DNA from 2 places in the Arthrobacter sp. 05T47 genome. Region 2 is predicted to be linked to the other one. Evidence: riboswitches for the same ligand, from Rfam matches in the RefSeq annotation. Region 2 holds a riboswitch; the other holds the start of a gene.

Region 1 (4,007 bases), on a different contig from region 2:
AGGTACAAGGCCGCGGTGACCCCCAGCAGCAGCGCCGCCGCGGGCCGGACCCAGCGGGGCTGCCGGCCGAACAGCAGGCGGTCCCGGCGGCTTAGGGGTGCTGGCGGGTTGGGCGGCGCGCCGGCGTCCTCGGATGCCGGGAGGGTCGTTTCCGGGTCCAGGGGCGGGCTGCCGGCCGGTGACCCGGCAAGGGAGCCGGCGGTGGGGCTGATGGTTGCCGTCATTTACTTGGCCTTTTCTGTGCGGGTTCTGTACGGGGGAGGGAAGCCTCGGGGGCGGCGGGCACCTGAGCGGTGCCAGGGGCGGTGGGCTCCGCAACGGTGATGGCGGCGTCCGGCGCCGGGACGGTGTTAGTCCGCCGGGGGTGGAAGACCACCAGCCGGAAGAGCAGGAATTTCACGGCCGTGGCGGCCAGATTGGCGGCGGTGACCGTAAGCAGTTCGAGCCAGCGGTCCGGTGTGGCTCCTGACGTGGCGTGAACCAGGGCGAGGGTGCCCGAGGTCAGGGCCAGGCCGATCCCGAAGACCAGCAGCCCCTCGAAGTGGTGGCGTGCGGCCTGGCTGCCGCCGTGGATGCCGAACGTGAAGCGCCGGTTGGCCGCGGTGTTGGCCACGGCGGTGGTGAGCAACGCGAGGAAGTTTGCCAGCTGCGGGTCCATGATCTGTCGGCAGAGCAGGAAGATTGCCAGGTACGCCAGAGTGGAGGCCACCCCGATGCTGCCGAAGCGGACCAGCTGCCCGAAAAGGCTTCCGCCGGGGCTTTGTTCCTGGAACCGCGAGGACGCCGGCAGCGGTCCGCGGGCAAGTGCGGCGCGCAGTTCGGGAACCGGGATCCGGCCCGAAACCAGGTCCCGGCTCAACCGTGCCATGCCGCGCAGGTCCGCGAGGGCGGTCTGGACGATGTCCACGCTGGAATCGGGGTCGTCGGTCCAGTCCACCGGGACTTCGTGGACGCGCAGGCCGCACTTTTCTGCCAGCACCAGCAGTTCGGTGTCGAAGAACCAGGCGTTGTCCAGGGTGTGGGGGAGCAGTTGCCGGGCCACGTCCGCCCGGATCGCCTTGAACCCGCACTGGGCGTCGCTGAAGTGGGCCCCCATGAGGGACTGCAGCAGGAAGTTGTAGCTGCGCGAGATGAACTCCCGCTTGGGTCCGCGGACCACGCGTGAGTTGCGGGTCAGCCGGGTGCCGATCGCCAGATCGGAGTGCCCCGAAATGAGCGGGGCGAGCAGGGGGCCGAGGGCCGCCAGGTCCGTGGAAAGGTCCACGTCCATGTAGGCCAGGACCGGCGACGGCGAGGAGAGCCAAACTTTGCGAAGCGCGTTTCCCCGGCCCTTTTCGGCCATGTGGACCACCTTCACTTCGCGCAACTCACGGGCCACGCGCTCCGCGGTCTTGAGCGTTCCGTCGGTGCTGGCGTTGTCCGCCACAGTGATCCGGAAAGAGTGCGGGAAGGCGCCGATAAGGTACGCGTGGAGCCGGCGCAGGCACGCTTCAAGGTCCCGCTCCTCGTTGAAGACCGGAATCGTGACGTCCAGCAACGGTGTGCTGCCGCGTGTGTCAATGGGTGCGCGCCGGCCGCCGGTGCCGGTAAGGGCTCCGGCGAACGGTCCCGGGGCCGGCACATCGGTCACGGTAAGCCCTGACGATGCCGGCCCGGACGATGCAGGCCCCGACGGCTCAAGTCCGGACGGGGAGGGCGGGGCCGCCGGACCGGCCGGCGTCTCCGTGGAACGGGACAGGGTTCCTGTGGCCTGGTCTGTGGATGTCATGGCTCAACTTTCCCGCCGGCCCATATGAGGGCTTTAGGGCCGAGCTGTGCGGGGGCTGTGGAAGTCCGGAGCCAGGCCGGCCGGCCAAAATCGTACCGGCCGCGGACGCACAGGAGGCCCCGGATCCGCGTGGATCCGGGGCCTCAACCACCCTCGCCGGGCGGTACGGCTAGTGCCGGTTTAGTACCAGTTGTGTGCGTAGTGGAAGTTCAGCGCGCCGCAGGGGGAGCCGTAGCGTTCCTTGACGTAGTTCAGGCCCCAATTGATCTGGGTCCGGTAGTTGGTCATGTAGTCGGCACCGGCGCTCGCCATCTTCGAGGCGGGCAGGGACTGGACCACTCCGTAGGCGCCGCTGCTGGCGTTGGTGGCGGTGGTCTTCCAGTCCGATTCCTTGGTCCAGAGCTTCTGCAGGCACTGCATCTCACCAGGGGCCCAGCCATAGCTGCCCAGCTGGGACGCGGCGTACGCCTGGGCTCCGGCGGGGTCGTCCACAGCAACCGGTGCCGGTGCGGGAGCGGGGGCCGGTGCAGGAGCGGCTGCGGGAGCCGGGGCCGGCGCGGGAGCGGCTGCGGGAGCCGGGGCCGGTGCGGGTGCAGCAGCAACCGGGGCGGCCGGGGGCTCGGCGGCCTTGACTTCCGAGAGCGTGGGTGCCACGTTTTTTTCCGCCGGAGCGGCGATCTGGACTCGTTCGAAGTTGAGCTTGGCCAGCGGGTCGGCGCTTGTGGCCGTTTGGCTGCCCGCAGCATTCGCGTGAGTGCCCGGCTCCGCCGCCTGGCTGGCGGCGCCGCCTCCCACCAGCAGGGCGCAAGCGGCGGTTACGACGGCGGCGCGGCGGGCAGTGATGCCGAGTCCGGTAGCCAGCTTGGACAGGGCGGATGCCTGCGTGGCCGGTTCGGCGCGGTGGCGCGACTTAGTGGAGCGGAAATGGGAATCGCCGTCAGGGCGCGTTTGTACCTGGAATTCAGTCATGATGGGCCTCTCAACGCCGGCGGAGTTAGCTGTCGGGTTCGGATGAGGTCATCCGGCCGCACGGAAAATCACGTGTCGGCTTCACCCCGAGGGCGCATGAATGCAGAATGCCCGGGAACTCTGGGTCCCCCGCCTCTGCCTGGTCCAGCGGAATCCGGGAAGCGGCAGAGTTTGGCGTCCGTCCGGATATGCGGCACCAATGGAGGCCGCACCACAACGACGCTACAGGACCTCGGCGCTTAAGTCACATTTTGGTAACAGGAGTCACAGCGGGCGGGGTGTCGGCTTGCGCAGAACCATCTTGCGGGTGGGAAGTGAATCCTGCTGGGCCTATGCCGACGGCGGCGCCGCGGGCAGCCGCACCGCAAACTCCGTGCGGCCGGGCCGGGAGGTGACTTCAACGGTGCCCCCGTGGGCCTCCACAATCGACTGGACAATGGACAAGCCCAAACCGCTCGTGCCCTCGGAGGTCGGGGCGTGAGCAGCTGCCCCGGCACTGCCACGGCTGCCGGAAGGAGTATCGGAAACGGCGCCGGAAGCCGGGCGGACGGCGGGCCCGGACCTGGCCCCCGCCGTCGCAGCGACCGGTGTGTTGGCGGGGCTGGCGGTGGGATTGGTGCGAGCAGCGTCGGCCCGTGCGAACCGGGCGAAGACCCGGCCGATGAATTCCGGTGCGATGCCGCTGCCGTTGTCCGTCACGGTAACCACGGCGCTTCCATCAGCCGAACGCATGACGCCCGTGACCACTGTGGTCCCGGGGTCCGTGTGTTTGCGCGCATTGGACAGGAGGTTGGCGAMGACCTGGTGAAGCTGGGTCGCATCGCCGCGGACCACCACGGGCTCCTCCGGAAGTTCCAGCTGCCAGACCCGGTCCGGGGCCATGACTTTCTCATCGCTCACCGTCTCGATGGCCAGCTGCGTGAGGTCGACGTCGCTGACCTTCAGCGGCTGTCCCTCGTCCAGGCGCGCCAGCAAAAGCAGATCCTCAACCAGGGTGGTCATCCGTTCGGACTGGCTTTGCACGCGGGCGAGGGACCTCTCGCCGTCGGCGGTGAAGTGCTCGGTCATCCGCATCAGCTCGGTGTAGCCGCGGATAGCCGTCAGCGGCGTGCGGAGTTCGTGCGAGGCATCGGCGACAAACTGCCGCACCTTCATCTCGCTCTCCTGCCGCGCCTCCAGGGCGTTGGAGACGTTGTCCAGCATCTGGTTCAGCGCGTAGCCCACGCTGCCCACCTCCGTGCCCTGGTGGGCGGCCGACGCCGGGACGCGC
Region 2 (17,147 bases):
GTCCCGGCCAGAGAAGTCCCCGCAGGACACGGCGCCGAGGTCGCTGATGTACCCCGTGCGGCGGCTGTAGGGTTCTGCGCCCGCCCAGGCGCCGATCACCGCCGATTCAGCCACGAAATACTGCAGCACGCTCAGCTTCGCCAGGGCCCCGACGTAAAACCGGGTCGCGGCCACATCGGGGTAGTAGAGGGCGCCGGCGGAAAGCTCGGTGGTTCCTGCGGTCATGCCAAGAGCGTAGTACGCGCGCTCACCTTGTATGCTTATATCCGTGTCCGACCGGACCGGCCCTGGGCCGGGCTGCGGACGCCCGCCCTCGTAGCTCAGTGGATAGAGCACGGCTCTCCTAAAGCCGGTGTCGTTGGTTCGATTCCAATCGAGGGCACTTGAACATTCCTGCCCCGGACGAAACCCCGGACACGGGTCCGGACTTTGACCTCCGCGCCTACCTGCGTGGCTCCTGGTCCGTCGACCGCACCCTGCTGGACCGCAGCACCGGGATCAGCGGAACCTTCATCGGCGTCGTGCGCTTCACGGACCTCGACGACGGCGGCCTGGTGTGGCGTGAAGAGGGCACCGTGCACTGGACCTCTTTCAGCGGCGCGCCTTTCACCGGGCCGGCCAGCCGGGAATACCTGTTGCGGTCCGCGGACACGCCGGAGGTCCTGGACGTGTACTTCCCCGACGGCCGCCCCTTCCACCGCATGGGCTTCTCCGGGCAGGCCAACCGCGACGTGCACTGGTGTGACCCCGACACGTACCGCGTGAGCTACCAGGTCCTCGGACCGGACGACTGCGGCTACCGCTGGGACGTCACCGGGCCCGCCAAGGACCAGCTGCTGGAGTCCGTCCTGCATCGGCTGAAAGCAGGCCCAGACGCAGGACCAAACCTCAGGGGTGTCGAATGAACCCCCGCATTGTCGTCTCCGCCGTCTGCGTTTTCGACCGCTCCGGACGCCTCCTGACCGTCCGCAAACGGGGCACGGACAAGTTCATGCATCCCGGCGGCAAACCGGAGGCCGGCGAAACCGCTGCCCAGGCGGCGGCGCGTGAGCTCCGGGAGGAAGTGGGGATTGTGCTGGCCCCGGACCGGCTGGACCTGCTGGGTTGCTGGGTGGCGGACGCCGCCAACGAGGCTGCCACCCAGATCGAGGCCACCGTCTTCACGGCGCCGGGGGTGTGGAGTGCCCGGCCATCGGCGGAAATCGCCGAGATCCGGTGGCTCGACCTGGCCGCCGAGCTTCCCGGGGACCTGGCCCCGCTCCTGACAGACCATGTGCTGCCGGCGCTGTCCGCCAAACCGTCAGCCCACCAGCACAGGTAGCGGGGGCCCGGTCGCGCGGCTCGGTACCGCGACCCAGTAGACCGGCCCAGTACACCGGCCCAGTACCGCGGCTCAGTACCCGGGCACGGCTTCCTGGGCAACCGCGGTGGCCTCGGAGAACTGCGTGCGGTACAGCTCCGCGTAGCGGCCCTCGGCGGCGAGGAGTTCCTTGTGTGTCCCGCGCTCCACGATCGAGCCGTCCTCCACCACCAGGATCGCGTCGGCTGCCCGGATTGTGGAGAGCCGGTGGGCGATCACTACGGCGGTGCGGCCTTCCAGCGCGGCGCCCAGCGCCTCCTGGACGGCGGCCTCGTTGGTGGAGTCCAGCGCGGCGGTGGCCTCGTCGAGGATGACCACCCGGGGCTGCGCGATGAGCAGGCGCGCGATCGTCAGGCGCTGCCGCTCGCCGCCGGAGAGCCGGTAGCCGCGCTCCCCCACCACCGTGTCCAGGCCCTCGGGCAGGGACCGGATCATGTCTTCGAGCCGGGCGCGCCGCAGCGCATCCCACATCTGCTCGTCGGTGGCCTCGGGGCGGGCCAGGCGCAGGTTGGAGGCGATGCTCTCATGGAACAGGTGGCCGTCCTGCGTCACCATGCCGAGGGTCGCGCGCATCGAGTCGAACGTGAGGTCGCGGACGTCCACGTCCGTGCCGGGCGTGGTGCCGCCGAAGCGGACCGCGCCGGAGTCGACGTCGTACAGGCGCGAGAGGAGCTGGGCGATGGTGGACTTGCCCGCGCCGGAAGAGCCGACCAGGGCCACCGTCTGCCCGGGCTCCACCCGGAAGCTGATGCCGTGCAGCACTTCCTCGCCGCCGCGGGTGTCCAGGGTCAGCACGTCCTCCAGGGAGGCCAGCGAGACCTTGTCCGCCGAGGGGTAGGCGAAGCGGACGTCGTCGAACTCCACCGAGAGCGGACCGGGCGGGGAGGCCACGGCGTCTGGCTTCTGCTGGATGAGCGGCTTGAGGTCCAGGATCTCAAAGACACGCTCGAAGCTGACCAGGGCGCTCATCACCTCCACCCGCGCGCTCGAGAGGGCCGTGAGCGGCGCGTAGAGGCGGGTGAGCAGCAGTGCCAGCACGACGACGTCGCCCGCGTTCAGCTGCCCGGCCAGCGCGAGCCAGCCGCCCAGGCCGTAGACCAGCGCCAGGGCCAGGGCCGAGACCAGAGTCAGCGCCGTGACGAAGGTGAACTGCAGCATGGCGGTGCGGACACCGATGTCCCGGACCCGGCCGGCCCGCAGGGCGAACTCGCGGGATTCCTCGTCGGGGCGGCCGAAGAGCTTGACCAGGGTGGCGCCGGGCGCGGAGAAGCGCTCGGTCATCTGGGTTCCCATGGTGGCGTTGTGTTCGGCGGCTTCGCGCCGCAGGTCGGCCAGCTTGGAGCCCATTCGGCGGGCCGGGATCAGGAAGATCGGCAGCAGGATCATGGCGAGCACCGTCACGAGCCAGGACTTGTTGAGCATCACCGCAAGGGTCAGGGCGAGGGCCACGACATTGCTGACCACGCCCGAGAGCGTGCCGGCGAAGGCCGACTGCGCCCCTATGACGTCATTGTTCAGCCGGCTGACCAGGGCCCCGGTCCGGGTCCTTGTGAAGAAGGCGATCGGCATTTTCTGGACGTGGTCGAAGACCTTGGTGCGCAGGTCCACGATCACGCCTTCACCGATGGTGGAGGACAGCCAGCGGGTCACGAGGCCCAGCCCCGCCTCGGCCACCGCCACAATGGCGATCAGGACAGCAAGCCAGATCACTGTGGAGGCCTCGGCATGGGCGATGATCTCGTCGACCACCTGCCCGGCGAGGACCGGGGTGGCAACAGCCAGGAAGGCCATCACAATGGACAGCAGCACGAAGGCGATCAGCTTGCCGCGGTGCGGGCGGGCGAAGCTGAAGACGCGCTTCAGCGTCTCCTTGGAGAACGGCTTGGACCCGCTGGAGGCGCGGGTGATGTTGTAGAGGGAGCTCCAGGCGACCCGGTCCATGCTCATGTGGTGCTGCCTTTCGGGGCATCGGCGTGCAGTTCGGTGACGACGCCGCTTTCGACGTTCCAGCGGGCGTCCAGGCGGACGTTTTCGAGCAGCCTGCGGTCGTGGGTGACCAGCAGCAGCGCGCCGTCGTAGCTGTCGAGGGCTTCCTCGAGCTGCTCAATGGCGGGCAGGTCGAGGTGGTTGGTGGGTTCGTCCAGCACCAGCAGGTTCACGCCGCGGGCCTGCAGCAGCGCCAGGGCGGCCCGGGTCCGCTCCCCCGGAGACAGGGAGTCGACGGGCCGGTTGGTGTGATCGGCCTTGAGGCCGAACTTGGCCAGCAGGGTGCGCACTTCCGCCGGAGTCTGCTCCGTCAGGACGGCCTCGACGGCGTCGCCCAGCAGCAGATCGCCGGCCAGCAGGCCGCGTGCCTGGTCGATCTCCCCAATGGCCACGGACGCACCCATGGAGGCATCGCCGGAGTCGGGCTGCTGGACGCCGAGCAGGAGCCGGAGCAGGGTGGATTTGCCGGCACCGTTGGGGCCGGTAATCCCGATCCGTTCGCCCGCGTTCAGCTGCAGGTTCACCGGGCCCAGGGTGAACCCGCCCTGCTGCGCGACGGCGCCCCGCAGGGTGGCCACCACCGAGCTGGACCGGGGGGCCGCCCCGATGCTGAACTGCAGCTGCCATTCCTTGCGCGGTTCCTCGACTTCTTCGAGCCGGGCGATGCGGGACTCCATCTGCCGGACCTTCTGGCCCTGCTTTTCGGAGGACTCGGTACTGGCCGCCCGCCGGATCTTGTCATTGTCCGGGTTCTTTTTCATGGCGTTCCGGACGCCCTGGGAGCTCCATTCGCGCTGGGTCCGGGCCCGGGAAACGAGGTCGGCCTTGGTGTTGGCGTACTCCTCGTAGCGTTCCCGGGCGTGCCGGCGGGCGACGGCGCGTTCCTCCAGGTACGCCTCGTAGCCGCCGTCGTAGACCGCCACCGAGTTCTGCGCCAGGTCCAGCTCCACGATCGTGGTGACGCAGCGGGAGAGGAACTCGCGGTCGTGGGAGACCAGGACGACGCCGCCGCGCAGTCCCTGCACGAACGCCTCCAGCTTGGCCAGGCCGTTGAGGTCCAGGTCGTTGGTGGGCTCGTCCAGCAGTACGACGTCGAAGCGGCTCAGGAGCAGCGCGGCGAGCGCCACGCGGGCCGCCTGGCCGCCGGACAGGCCGGTCATTCCGGCGTCGGGCCCCACATCGAGGCCAAGGTCCGCCAGGACCGGCGGGATGCGGTCTTCCAGGTCGGCTGCGCCGGAGGCCATCCAGCGGTCGAAAGCCAGCGAGTAGGCGTCGTCGGAGCCGGGAGCGCCGGAGCCCAGTGCTTCTGCGGTGGACTCCATTTCCAGGGTGGCCTGCGCGCAGCCCGTGCGCCGGGCGATGTAGCCGGCGACCGTTTCGCCGGCAATCCGCTCGTGTTCCTGCGGCAGCCAGCCCACAAAGGCGTCGGCCGGGGCCAGGCTTACTGTGCCTTCCTGAGGTTCGTCGACGCCGGCGAGCAGGCGCAGCAGCGTGGACTTGCCGGCACCGTTGGCGCCGACGACGCCCACTACGTCACCGGGAGCTACGGTCAGGGACAGCTTTGAGAAGAGGGTGCGGTGATCGTGACCACCGGAAAGGTCCTTGGCAACAAGGGTTGCAGTCATTAGTTCATCCTCTCACTGCGGCCCAAACGGACCGCCCCGACGGGCAGAACCCGCCCGTCCCGGCAGGCCGAAAAGCAGCCGGGCATAGAAGAACCCGCCGGTCCGGACTTGGGGGGTGTACGGACCAGCGGGTTCGACCATTTAGCATAGTTGAATTAGGACCTCACGTAAAATCCCAGCCCGCTGCGCCACACCGCCGCCATCTCCCGCCTCGACCGCCGCTGCCCCACCGAGTGCCAGTACCCACACTGCCCATCGACTCCGCAGGAAGCCATAGATGCCATTACCCGCTAAGGCGTTCCAACTCTGGCTTCATCGCGTTGCTCCGACGGAGAGCACGGCCGATATCTGCAGGATTTCCGGCATCAAGCGCACCACATTTGCCCAGCAGCTGGTGCGCGGGAAGGTGGCCGAAACCACCCTGGTCAGCATCAGCCGGGCCCTGGATCTAAGTCCGCTGGCGGAACTGGCGTCCTTCGACCACTATGCCGAGCTGGCCACCGCGCCGCAGCCGCCAACCCCGGCCGAACTCGTCAGCCAGGTGGCCACCATGGATCTGCTGCGCGCCGTCATTTCACGCTCCTCCCCCGCGTACGGCGGCTATGGTGACCACGGCAGCTCCATGACCCGCGCACTGTCCCCCGCCCCGCATGCCACATCAGTCCGGAACTGGGTGGACGCGATCGACGACGGTGAGTTGCGTCACCGGGTTTCTGCCGCCACCGGCGTGGCGCCGCAAAATTACTCGGCCCAGCTCACCGCCAACAGGCTGTCCCCCGAACTGGCGGTCGCGACAGCCCGCGCGGCGGGCGTAGGATTCACGGGCGGGTTCGTCGCCACGGGCCTGATAACCGAGGAAGAGGCCGGCTGGACGCAGGGGGCGAAGCAGGCCGCCTTGGATTCCCTCTCCGACGGAGACCTTAGCGCCCTGGCCGGAGAGCGGCTCCAGGCGCTCGGAAAGTCCTTGCGGCGCCAGGAGCACGAGCAGGCACAAACAGAAAAAATTTGGGAGAACCTCGGATGATCGCGATCCTGCAGTGGGCCACGCTGGCAGTGTGCTGCGTGGTCACGCTGGCCCGCCTGCCGTACGCCCTCCGTGGGCAGAACCGGTCCCTGTTCTCCATCTTCGCGCTCATGACCCTGGCGATCCTGCTCAGCATCGAGGCGCCCTATGTGGCCGTGGACCGAGCCCTCGGAGGCATGAACGTCGCCAATCTCGTGCTACGCTTCGTCATTTTCGCCGCCATCTTTTTCCTGGGGTTCCGGGTGGCCCGGGGATTCAGCGCGGACGACGCCCTGCGGCTGATCACCGGCCCTGTCGGCATCGCGGTCGCCGTAGCCGCCTCGGCTGTGGTGGTAGCGGTCTTCCTCATGATGGACACCGCCGGATCCTCGGCGGGGCTGGTCACGGTGTTCGCCAAGGATGAGCGCAATGCCGCCTTGGTGGAGTATTACGGGGCCGCCGGGCGGCTTTATCCGGCGTACATAACCCTGGCCCTGTTTCCGGCGATGGTGCGGACCCTCCGCAGCGGCCTCCCGGCCCTGGTGCGGTTCAGCGCGGGGTTGCTGGCGCTGGGTACCGTGGCTATTTCCTTGAGCCTTCTGTCCCCGGTCATTCCCCCGTCACTCGGATTCATGCGGTTCGTCCTCAACTACTCGGCCGTTCTGTGCCTGGTCCTTGGGCTTTCCTTGATCTGGCTGGCGAAGGCGCTTGCTATGCGGGCGACTAAGAAGCAAGCTGGCCTGACCTGAGAGTCGTTCGGCTGGGCAGGCGAGCCATGTGGGGGTACCCGGAATGATTGCAACCCTCCAATGGGGGACGCTGATCATCTGTTCCGTGGTGTTCCTCCTCCGCGTCCCGGATGCGATCCACGGGCGGAACAGGACCGTTTTCTGGATCCTGTTCCTTGCGACCCTGTGCAGCCTGCTCTCGGTCCCCGGCCCCTATGAGGCAATCGACGCGGCTCTGGGGGGATGGAACCTTGCCCACCTGCTCCTGCGTTTCCTCGTGTTCGCGGCGGTCCTGCTGGTCGGTCTGCGCGTCGCGAAAGGACTGGCAGACGGTCGCGGCTACCGCCTCATTGCGGGCCCGGCCGGGGGCTGGGCCCTGGCCCTCAGCGCTGCCGCAGTGGCGGTAATTTTCTTCCTTATGGACACCCGCGGGTCCTCGGTCGGCATGCTGGGCATCACCGACAACGGTGGACACAACGCCGCCCTGGCGCCGTTCTACGCCGCGGCCGGCCGCACGTATCCCGCCTTCGTCTCCCTGGCCCTGCTCCCGGCATTGCTGGCCACCGCCAGAAGCCCCCTGCCGCGGCTGGTGCGTGCCGGGGCAGTCATGACGTGCATGGGCGCCCTCGCCACAGCCTTGAGCTTCCCCGCCTCCTTTGCCCCGGAGGACTGGATCCTCGTGCAGCAAACCATCAACTATTCGGCCGTCCTGGGGTATGTCCTGGGCCTGGGACTGTTCTGGGCTTCCGGGCTCGCCGCAAAGAAAACTGGTAACGCTCGCGCAACATTGCGCAAGAACAACGGGTAGGCCATTCACAAAATCATTAGACCGTGAAAGAATCATGAATGTGTGAAAGCGGCAATCGCTTCGTGTACGGAAGTCAGCCGTGCGAAGCAGAGGCAGTCGTCCAAGCGCCATTGGGGGGATGAGTGGTAGCGGTCCGCAAGGACCGCTCCCACTCAGCCTGCTTAACGGCGTTTTCCCTGCACTTCAGCGCTGGAACCTCAGCGTGACCAGCTGGAACGGCCGCAACGTAAGCTCGGCAGAGTCGGGACCGGCAGCCACTCCCGGCGCATCGACAGGCCGTTCCAACAGATCCACGGCGAGTATCCCGCGGACCGGGAAGTTGGCCTTCACGAGGCCGGTGGAGCGTTCCCCGAGCGATTCGTACAGCCGGACAATCACGTCTCCGGAGCCGTCTTCGGCGAGTTTGACCGCTTCAACGACGATTGCCTGGTTGACCACGGTGACCAGCGGCTCCACCGTGTGGGCACCCTGTACAACCCGCGGGGGGAGGTTGGTGCGGTAGCCCTCTTCGACGGCGTCCGCGATCGTGGCACCGGGCCGGATCGTGACGTGCAGCTCGTGCCTGCCCTGGTCGGCGCCGGGATCCGGGAACTTCGGCGCCCGCAGCAGCGAGACCCGCACCGTGGTGGTGGTGCCGCCGTCGTCCTCCCGGACGTTGCGCGTCACGTCGTGGCCGTAGCTGGACGCGTTGGAGACCGCCACCCCGTAGCCGGGCTCGGCGACGTGGATCCAGCGGTGGGCGCAGATCTCGAATTTCGCGGCTTCCCAGGACGTGTTGACATGAGTGGGGCGGAACACGTGGCCGAACTGCGTCTCCGCCGCGGACCGGTCGGCCCGGACGTCCAGGGCGAAGCCGAGCTTGAGCAGTTTTTGCCGCTCCTGCCAGTCCACCAGGGTGGTGATCGCGAGGGAGCCTGCGCCCGCGGCCAGCGTAATCCGCTGGGTCACGGCCGAGGACCCGGCCATCCGCTCCACCACCACGACGGCGTCCGGGCTTTGCCCCCGGGGGTCGCGCTCCAGGGTCACGGAACGCGCCTCAACCAGGCGGACGACGTTCCGGCGGTAGAAGGCGTCGATGTCCCACGCGTCCCATTCATTCGGCGTATCCCGGTGCAGTTCCAGGAGGTTGCCGGACTCCCCGGGAGCGATCGCCTCCCGCCCGGTGGTGTGATCGATGAGCGAGGCCAGCAGCCCGTCGGCATCGACCACCGCCCGGATGATGCCGTTGTCCAGGATGTAGCCGCCGTCCGCCTCGGTGACCGACACCGGCTGTCCGGGCCGGACGGGTTCTGCAGCACCCAACGCCGGCACTCCCTGGCGCTCCTGCGGGGCGGCGTTGAGGAGGAATTCCCGGTTGCCGGGGCCCAGGGCCGCGGCCGCGGCGTTCGTGATGATCGTTTCCAGCCCCCGTTCGACGGCGGCGTAGTTCCGTTCGGCGTCCTGGTGGACCCACGCGATGGAACTGCCCGGCAGGATGTCATGGAACTGCTGGAGAAGGACCAGCCGCCAGAGTCGCTTGAGCTCCGCGGCAGGGTAATGGTGCCCCGCGCGCACGGCCGCCGTGGCACTCCAGAGTTCGGCTTCCCGGAGCAGGTGCTCGCTGCGCCGGTTGCCCAACTTGGTCTTGGCCTGGCTGGTGTAGGTTCCCCGGTGCAGTTCCAGGTACATCTCCCCCACCCAGACCGGCAGGGGCTCATACTCGGCCTGGGCCTGCTCGAAGAAGCTGGCTGCCGAGCCGATCCGAACCTTCGGGGAGCCTTCCAGGTCCGCCGTGCGCTGCGCCGCGGCCAGCATCTCGCGGGTTGGGCCGCCGCCGCCGTCGCCGTACCCGAAGGGCACCAGGGATGTGGCCCCGCGGCCGTGGTCCCGGTAGTTCCGTTCGGCGTGCGCCAGGTCCCGGGCACTGAGGTCGGAGTTGTAGCTGTCCACCGGCGGGAAATGGGTGAATACGCGGGTGCCGTCGATGCCCTCCCAGTTGAAGGTGTGGTGCGGCATCCTGTTGACCTGGTTCCACGAGATCTTCTGGGTGAGGAACCAGCGGCTGCCTGCGGCCTTGATGATCTGCGGGAGCGCTGCGGAATACCCGAACGTGTCCGGGAGCCACGCTTCCTGGCATTCGACCCCGAATTCGTCCAGGAAGAAGCTCTTGCCCTCGAGGAACTGCCGCGCCATGGCCTCGCCGCCGGGCATGTTGGAGTCCGATTCGACCCACATTCCGCCGACGGGAACAAACTGGCCGGCGCGGACTTTGTCCCGGATGCGCCCGAACAGCTCCGGGTAGTACTCCTTCATCCACGCAAGCTGTTGGGCCGAGGAACACGAAAAGATGAACTCGGGATGTTCGTCCATCAGCGCCACCACGTTGGAGAACGTCCGGGCGCACTTGCGGATGGTTTCCCGGACGGGCCACAGCCAGGCCGAATCGATGTGGGCGTGGCCCGTGGCCACGAGCTGGTGCGCCGAGGCGTAGGCCGGCTGGGACAGGACGTCGGCCAGGGCGGCCCGCCCGGCGTCCGCGGTGCCGGCGACGTCGTCGGGGTCCATGATGTCCAGCATGCGTTCGAGCGCCCGCAGGATTTGGTGCCGGCGGGGCAGGTCCATGGGCAGTTCGTGCATGAGCCCGCTGAGCGTGAAGATGTCCTGCTGGAGTTCCCAGGCCGCCTGGTTGCGTTCGGCGATCGCGATCCTGCCCAGGCGGTACTTGGGCTCGCTGCCCGAGGTGGCTTTGTCGCCGTACGGCGTGGCGGCAAAGGTCCAGTTCTGGGACAAGTCCGGGTTGGCCGCGGCTTCGACATAGAAGTCAACGGCCATGCCGCTGCCCAGGAGCTTGAGCGGAATGTACTGGTTCCGCGGTGAAACCGCCTTGATGATGGTCCCGTCGGACCGCCAGGCGATGCCTTCGCACTGGAAGCCCGGGGCGTCGGCGCTGAAACCCAGGTCCACCAGGACTTCCACCGAGGTGCCGGCCGCGGCTCCCCAGCCGTCCGGCACGTCGCCCCGGAGCCGGAGCCACTTGGTGCTCCATGGCCGGCCCCAGGCCGCTCCGTGTTCCTGGGGCGTGAACTCGTGCCGGAGGGCTTCCAGCACGGGCACGGGTTCGTCCGGCACGTCCCAGCTGCTCAGCGTCAGCGGGACGCTGCGCGGGTAAACGGCGGGGGCGATGCGGTCACGCAGAAAGCGGTCCAGCCGGACTTCCGTAAGACGGCGGTCGTCGTGCAATGTGTTCCTCTTCAGCGCTGGGGGCGTCCGATTGGCTCCAATCGATGGATAAAACTTACGCCGAGGGGAACCCGTTGGCCAAGTGTTGCTGCTAGCTGGCCGCGGGGGCCGGGACTGCGACGCGCTGCTGGCCTGCGTAGACGTTCAGGCTGGTCCGGCGGCTGAACCCTGCCAGGGTCATCCCGCTGGCCTCGGCCAGTTCGACGGCCAGGCTGGAGGGTGCGCTGACTGCGGCGAGGACCGGGATTCCGGCGAGGGCTGCCTTCTGGACGAGCTCGAACGACGCCCTGCCGGAGACCTGCAGCACGGTGCCCCGGAGCGGGAGCAGGCCTTCGCGGAGGGCCCAGCCCACTACCTTGTCCACGGCGTTGTGCCGTCCGACATCTTCCCGGAGGCACAACAACTCCGCCGAGCCGTCGTCGGCGATTCTGAAGAGCCCGGCGGCGTGCACCCCGCCGGTGAGGTCGAAGACCTCCTGGGCGGACCGAAGGGCATCCGGGAGGGCCGCGAGCGTTTCGACGGGAACGGTCAACGGATCCTGTGCCGGGCTGTAGTGCGAGGATTTTCGCACGGCATCGATCGAGTCCGTCCCGCAGATGCCGCACGAACTGGACGTGAAGACGTTTCGGCCGGTCTCCGGCAGGACGACGTCGGGCCGCAGTTGGGCCTCCACGACGTTGAAGGTCTGGATCCCGTCGGCGTCTTCACCGGCGCAGAACCTGAGCGAAACCAGCTGCTCAGGTGTCCAGATGATTCCTTCGGAGACCAGGAACCCCGCGACGAGGTCGAAGTCGCTGCCCGGCGTTCGCATGGTGACGGAGAAGGACATGTTTCCGAGCCGGATTTCCAGCGGTTCCTCGACGGCGAGGACGTCCTCCCGGTGCCGGACCGGGAATTCGAGGGCGTGCGCGGACCCGTCCAGGACAATTTTGTGCACTTTGCGGCGCTGCGTCACGCGGCCCATCGGGTACTCCTTGGCAACATATTCATTTGGGTTTGGCTGATTCCATCATTGCAAGTGCCTGATCCTGAAGCCAGCGCAGCCGGCGGCCGGTATCCCGCGTCGGAGGGTGTTCAGCCCAGGAGGGCGCTCCAGTCGACCGGCCCGTCGCTGGCCGCGGTTTTCCTGGCGGTCCGCTTCGCCGCAGGCTTCGCCACGGGAGCTGCCGAGGCGTCAGGGATCGGCGCACCCCACGGGAGCGCGAACGCGGGGACCAGCTCTCCCAGCTGAACTCCATGGGGCGGGACCACCAGGACGCCGTCGGCGGCGGCCAGGCCCCGCATCATTCCCGGGCCGGTGTGCTGCGCCGGGGATGCCATGCCGTAGAGCAGCCGGAAGGGCATGAGCCGGGTCCGGCCGGGATCGGCGTCAATCGTCGAACCGCAGGGCACCTCGCTGAGCGGCCGCAGGGAACCGTGCCCCAGGGCGGCGAGGAGCGGGGCTCCGATCGTGGACAGCGCCATCATGGCCGCGAGCGGGTTTCCCGGCAGGCCGAGGATATACCGGCCGTCCGGCAGTTCGGCCAGCACGGCCGGGTGGCCCGGCCGCATCGCGATCCCGTCGATCAGCAGGCGTCCGCCCAGCTCGGCGACCGAACGCCTGAGGTGGTCCGTTCCGGAGCGTCCGGTGCCGCCGGTGGTGATGACGACGTCGGCTGGCAGGCTTTCACCGGCAGGATCGCTGTCCTCGAGGGCGGCGATCCATTCTGCGTAGGAATCGCCGACTTTCACTTCTTCGGTGCAGATCCCGCCGAGCATTCCCACCACAGCTGCCAGCTGGGGTCCGAACGTGTCGCGGACTTCCCCGGGCGCCGGCCTCCCGGATGCCACCACCTCGGAACCGGTGAAGACCAGTCGCACCACGGCCTTGCCAAGCACCGGAAGCGCGTCGTGTCCGGCCAAGGCGGCGAGGGCCAGGTGGGCGGGATTCAGGACCGCGCCGCTCTTGACCAGGACGTCCCCGGCGGCGGCTTCTTCTCCGGCTTTCCTGATGTGGTCGCCGTTGCGCGGGTCCCCCGGCTTCGCGGTGCCGCCGAGTTTCAGCACGGGCAGGCCGTCCTCATCGGCGTCGATGATGCCGCTTTCGCTGCGCAGCACGGCCTTGGCCCCGGCGGGGATGAGGCCTCCGGTGGCGATCGGGCTTGCCTGGTGCGGTGCCAGCCGCTGGTCCGGTTCGGCCAGGATCCAGGGACCGCTGCCGTTGACGGCCCAGCCGTCCATGGCGGAGGAGGCATAGTGCGGCATGTCCTGCAGGGCCAGCACGTCAGCGGCCAGGGTGCGGCCCAGCGCCTCCCGGAGCGGGACGGGGGCGGCCGGGATGGGCGTGGCACAGTCGAAGGCGAGCTGCCGGGCCTCCTGCCATGTGTGGGCCAGGTGCCGGTGCGGCGCGTCCGCAGCGTCCTGGTTGCCCGCATCCTGGTCCGCAGTGGCCTGGTCCGCGTCCGGCCCTGCTGTGTCCTCGTCTACCGTGTCCTCGTCTACCGCGTCGCGGTCCGCGTCCAGCCCTGCCGGGGCCTCCGTGAGGGCGTCCGAGTCCGTGAGGGGGTCCGTGCGGCCGCCTTCGGGGACGTTCCCGCCATGGACGGCCGGTCCGGCGTCGTCCGCAGCCGCAGCCGTCATGCCCCGGATGCTTCGGATGCTTCGGAGGCCGCGTAGTCCTTGGCGAGCCGGCGCGCTACTGCCATGGCGTCCTGCATGGACAGGGAGTCCGTCGCCCGCCCGGAGCCGGAGGCCAGGCCGGCGGCGTAGCCGGCAATGAATGTGGTCAGCGGCGCGGCCGGGCGCACTATCGAGTGGGCGGCCACCCCTGCCAGGGAGAGGACCTCGTTCACGTCAATCTCAACGTCTTCCAGCTCCAAGGCCTGGAGCAGGGCACGGCACCAGTCTTCCAGCGTTTCATCCTGGCTTTTCACCGTTTGCCTCCATGGTCGCGTTCAGCTGGGGAGTTCCGTGCCGGGGCCCGGACCGAGGCCTGGAATTGTGTCCGATACCCCCAACGCGGACGCATCATCCCAGGTATCAACATCGTCCGTGGACCCGGGGGGAACGCGGACTTCCCGTACGTCCAGCCTAGCAAGAAGGGAGAAGGCCGACGCGTTTTCCAGGCTGCCCCGATGCCGGGCGTCCGTAACACTTTGTTGTAGCGCAGCTGTGCCATAAAAACCCGCTAGCGGCTGCTTCCGGCCGTCCTGGGAGACGGCCATGACCCCGTCGCCCCGGCCTGGTTCCGGCGCAGCCGCCAGGGAGGCCTCCAGCGATTCGGCCAGTACCCGGACGGCAGCGGAGGACCTTGGCATGTCACAGGCAAGGACCAGGATAAACGGCGCCGGAGCAGCGTCCCCACGCCGGACGGAATGGCCCGAGGCCAGCGCGTCCAGGCCCGCGGCGATGGCAGCGGCCGGCCCGGCGAAGGGCGGCTCCTCCCGGCAGGTCAGGACGCCGTCGGGCAGGTTCCCCGGGTCCGGCCCGACGACGACGGCGCGCCCCGCCCCGCCCGCGGCGCCCAGTGACCGCTCGAGGAGGGTGGCGCCGTCGTACACCAGCCGGGATTTGGGCACGCCGCCCAGGCGGGAGGACCTCCCCCCGGCGAGAATGATGGCATCGAACTCCACCGGTTCAGCCTAGCGCGGCGCCGGCTACGGGCAGATCTGGCAGGCCCCGCGCGGCCCAGAGGTCAGGCGGCCGATTCCGGCAGCAGGAACGGATCCCAGGCGGGCGTCGGCTTCTCGAGTTCCTTGATCTGCCAGATCGCGCCCTTCGGGGGGCCCGGAACAAACCCGATCTTCCAGCCCATCTCCGCCGGAGTGTGGTCGCTCTTGGCGTTGTTGCAGCGCAGGCAGGCCGCTACCAGGTTCTCCCAGGAATCGGCGCCACCCCGGGACTTGGGCTGGACGTGGTCGATCGTGTGCGCCGCCTTGCCGCAATAGGCGCAGCGGTGGGCATCCCGGCGGAGCACGCCGCGGCGGCTCACGGCCGTCATCGTGTTGTATCTCGGACGGATGTAGCGGTTCAGCAGGATCACGGACGGGCGGCCCAGGATGTCCTGGGGGCCGACGACGGGGTCGTCCCCTTCCGCCACAACGCTGGCCTTTCCGGTCAGGACAAGGACGAGCGCCCGGCGGAAGGTGATTACCGCCAGTGGTTCATATCCAGCATTCAGAACGAGAGTGCGCATCCGCATACCTCTTCACGGCCGCACCCGCCAGCGGCACGAGGGCCGGCTGCCCTCTGCATGGTCGGGCTATGGATCGACAAGACAAGAGTAAACACTCAGGTGCCGGATCACCGAATATTTTTTCACCGGCGCGGCCGTGCGCGCGCAAAGTTCATGGCGCGGTCACGCAAAAGACCCCCGCCAAAAGGCGGGGGTCTTTCGAAATGCTGGAGTGCTGTGGCTTAGCCGCCGACGCGGATGAAGACCGGGCCGGAGCCGACGTTCACGCTGTACAGCGCGGTGGTGCCGCCGTTCCAGCCGCCGTGGACTGCCATGCCGTTGCCGACGTAAACCGCGATGTGTGCCATGCCCACGCCGCCGTTCTGGTAATAGGCGAGGTCGCCCGGGCGTGCCTCGGCGGCGCTCACGGTGCGGCCCAGGGACAGGTAACCTGCCGGCCAGCCGTGGTAGTGGATGCCGGCCGCGGCCAGGGCGTTGGTGGCGAGGGCGGTGCAGTCCTGCGAAACGCCGATCTGCGCGTAGGCAGCAGCGGCGATGGTCGCGCCTGCTCCGCTGCCGATGCCGGCCGGAGCCTGGGCAGCGACGCCGCCGCTGACGCCAAGCTCGGTGCCGCCGGCGCGGGAGGCCGTGGAATCCTGGACGTTCACAACGGGCTTCGGGGCCTCGACGACGGGAGCCGGCGTGGTGGTCACGGCGGGCTTCTCATAGGAGATCGCGATGCTGGATGCGGCCGAAATGGTGGCCGGGGCTGCGGACTGGACTTCCAGGGCCGAAGCGGACGTGGATTCGCGCTGAACGTTGGTCTCAGCAGCGTTGGCTGCGATTCCGCTGGTCAGAACCAGACCGGAAGCTGCGGCGATGACCGCGGCCTGACGGCCCATGCCGCCGGCGTTGTCGCCGACAGCCTTAGCAATAACAGCCAGCGAGTTGGTCTTGGTGACCTCGGCTCGGTGCCGTGCAACGGTTGCACGAGTAGTCATTAAGTTCTCTCTTTCGTGATCCTTGGACCGCGCGCTTTCGGGCGCGGACTGAGGACGCTCCGGCATCTTGGGGGTACGCCGGATCGCCCCGAAATTGGGTTACTTAGCGAAGGGTGTACTGCGAAGACGCGCCAAATGCGGAAACTGCATGCTGTCCGGGCTCGGTAGAGAATGAGCCGGCGGAACGTGATCCCATCCGGGCGCCGACAAGGGCGGCACGTGATGTGGATTCCAGCGAGCTCGACAGAGCTTCGCCGGTGCGCATGCGCGCAGAGTTGTGGCGTGAAGACACGAAAGTAGCCTCTCCCAATGCCTACGAGGTGAGCTGTCGGATTCGGATGGGAGTCACCCGGCCGCGCTGCTTCCTGGGAAGCGTTGCGACTTAACCCCTAGGCCTTCTTTCGAAGGCCAAAATTGGTTCCCCCGCCCCTGCCAGACGATGTAATGCGAACGGACCTTGAGCGGTGGCAGAGCTAGGCAATCCACTCAAGAGCGCCAACTTCGGAAAAGTTGGCGTGCTTCAAACCCTACAGCAGTCCTGACCCAATGTCACATTCAGATCACGGCGTGTCACAAGAATTTGAGAGCGGTCCATCGTCTATTTAGAGCCATCCGAGCGGATCAACGACGTCGCCGTTGACCATCACTTCAAAGTGGAGGTGGCAGCCCGTGGAGGCGCCTGTGGTCCCGCTCATAGCGATGACATCTCCGCGCGATACCTTCTGGCCGACCCTGACCGAGGCCGAGGACAGGTGGTTGTACGTGGTCTCCAGGCCGTTGCCGTGGTCAATGACGACCCGGTTTCCGCCGCCGTAGGGATGCCATCCGTTGAACGTCACGGTGCCGCTGGCGGCCGCGTGGACGGCCGTGCCGCACTGGGCGGCGAAGTCCTGGCCGCGGTGGAACTCGCCCGCACCGCCGGTGATGGGGCTGACGCGGTAGCCGAACGGCGAGGCCGTGATCATCTGGTCCAGCGGTGCGCCGAGGGTGCCGGCGGATGCCGCGCGCGTGATGCTGTCCACAGACTGGGCGCTGAGCAGCTGCTTGAGCTTCCCGTCCGGATCACCCTTCGTGGTGACGGCCGTTCGGCTGAAATCGACTTTTGCGGCGGCGGGAGCCGTGACATCCGGCTGTACTGCAGCGGAGAGGGCGCCTGTTCCATCAGCGTTGGAGGCCAGCACGGGGCTCGTGGCGGGGACCGTCACAGTGAGGACCAGGCCCGTTGCGGCCAGTGCGATGCCGGCCTTCTGCCCGACCCCGCTGG

Evidence for each region. A riboswitch is a leader RNA that binds a small molecule or an ion and turns the genes downstream of it on or off. The one in region 2 is predicted to bind cyclic di-AMP.
Region 1: it holds a riboswitch for cyclic di-AMP, as region 2 does, so the genes downstream of both, AC1DEY_RS07105 (aggregation-promoting factor C-terminal-like domain-containing protein) here and AC1DEY_RS06785 (NlpC/P60 family protein) in region 2, are expected to answer to the same signal.

The regions. Positions count from the first base shown of each region.
Region 1 is NZ_JBFTKG010000006.1:41,743-45,749, forward strand. It holds gene AC1DEY_RS07095 (glycosyltransferase family 39 protein) at 1-224, opposite strand, end outside; gene AC1DEY_RS07100 (bifunctional glycosyltransferase family 2/GtrA family protein) at 221-1,768, opposite strand; gene AC1DEY_RS07105 (aggregation-promoting factor C-terminal-like domain-containing protein) at 1,949-2,737, opposite strand; cyclic di-AMP (ydaO/yuaA leader) riboswitch at 2,740-2,897, opposite strand; gene AC1DEY_RS07110 (sensor histidine kinase) at 3,068-4,007, opposite strand, start outside.
Region 2 is NZ_JBFTKG010000005.1:106,692-123,838, forward strand. It holds gene AC1DEY_RS06710 (DUF998 domain-containing protein) at 1-225, opposite strand, end outside; tRNA gene AC1DEY_RS06715 (tRNA-Arg) at 310-382, shown strand; gene AC1DEY_RS06720 (DUF6314 family protein) at 384-905, shown strand; gene AC1DEY_RS06725 (NUDIX hydrolase) at 902-1,321, shown strand; gene AC1DEY_RS06730 (ABC transporter ATP-binding protein) at 1,394-3,307, opposite strand; gene AC1DEY_RS06735 (ABC-F family ATP-binding cassette domain-containing protein) at 3,304-4,971, opposite strand; gene AC1DEY_RS06740 (hypothetical protein) at 5,249-5,995, shown strand; gene AC1DEY_RS06745 (hypothetical protein) at 5,992-6,723, shown strand; gene AC1DEY_RS06750 (hypothetical protein) at 6,767-7,510, shown strand; gene AC1DEY_RS06755 (alpha-mannosidase) at 7,694-10,729, opposite strand; gene fdhD (formate dehydrogenase accessory sulfurtransferase FdhD) at 10,821-11,693, opposite strand; gene AC1DEY_RS06765 (molybdopterin molybdotransferase MoeA) at 11,804-13,348, opposite strand; gene AC1DEY_RS06770 (DUF6457 domain-containing protein) at 13,345-13,641, opposite strand; gene mobA (molybdenum cofactor guanylyltransferase) at 13,663-14,340, opposite strand; gene AC1DEY_RS06780 (HNH endonuclease) at 14,403-14,903, opposite strand; gene AC1DEY_RS06785 (NlpC/P60 family protein) at 15,125-15,883, opposite strand; cyclic di-AMP (ydaO/yuaA leader) riboswitch at 16,180-16,349, opposite strand; gene AC1DEY_RS06790 (M23 family metallopeptidase) at 16,486-17,147, opposite strand, start outside.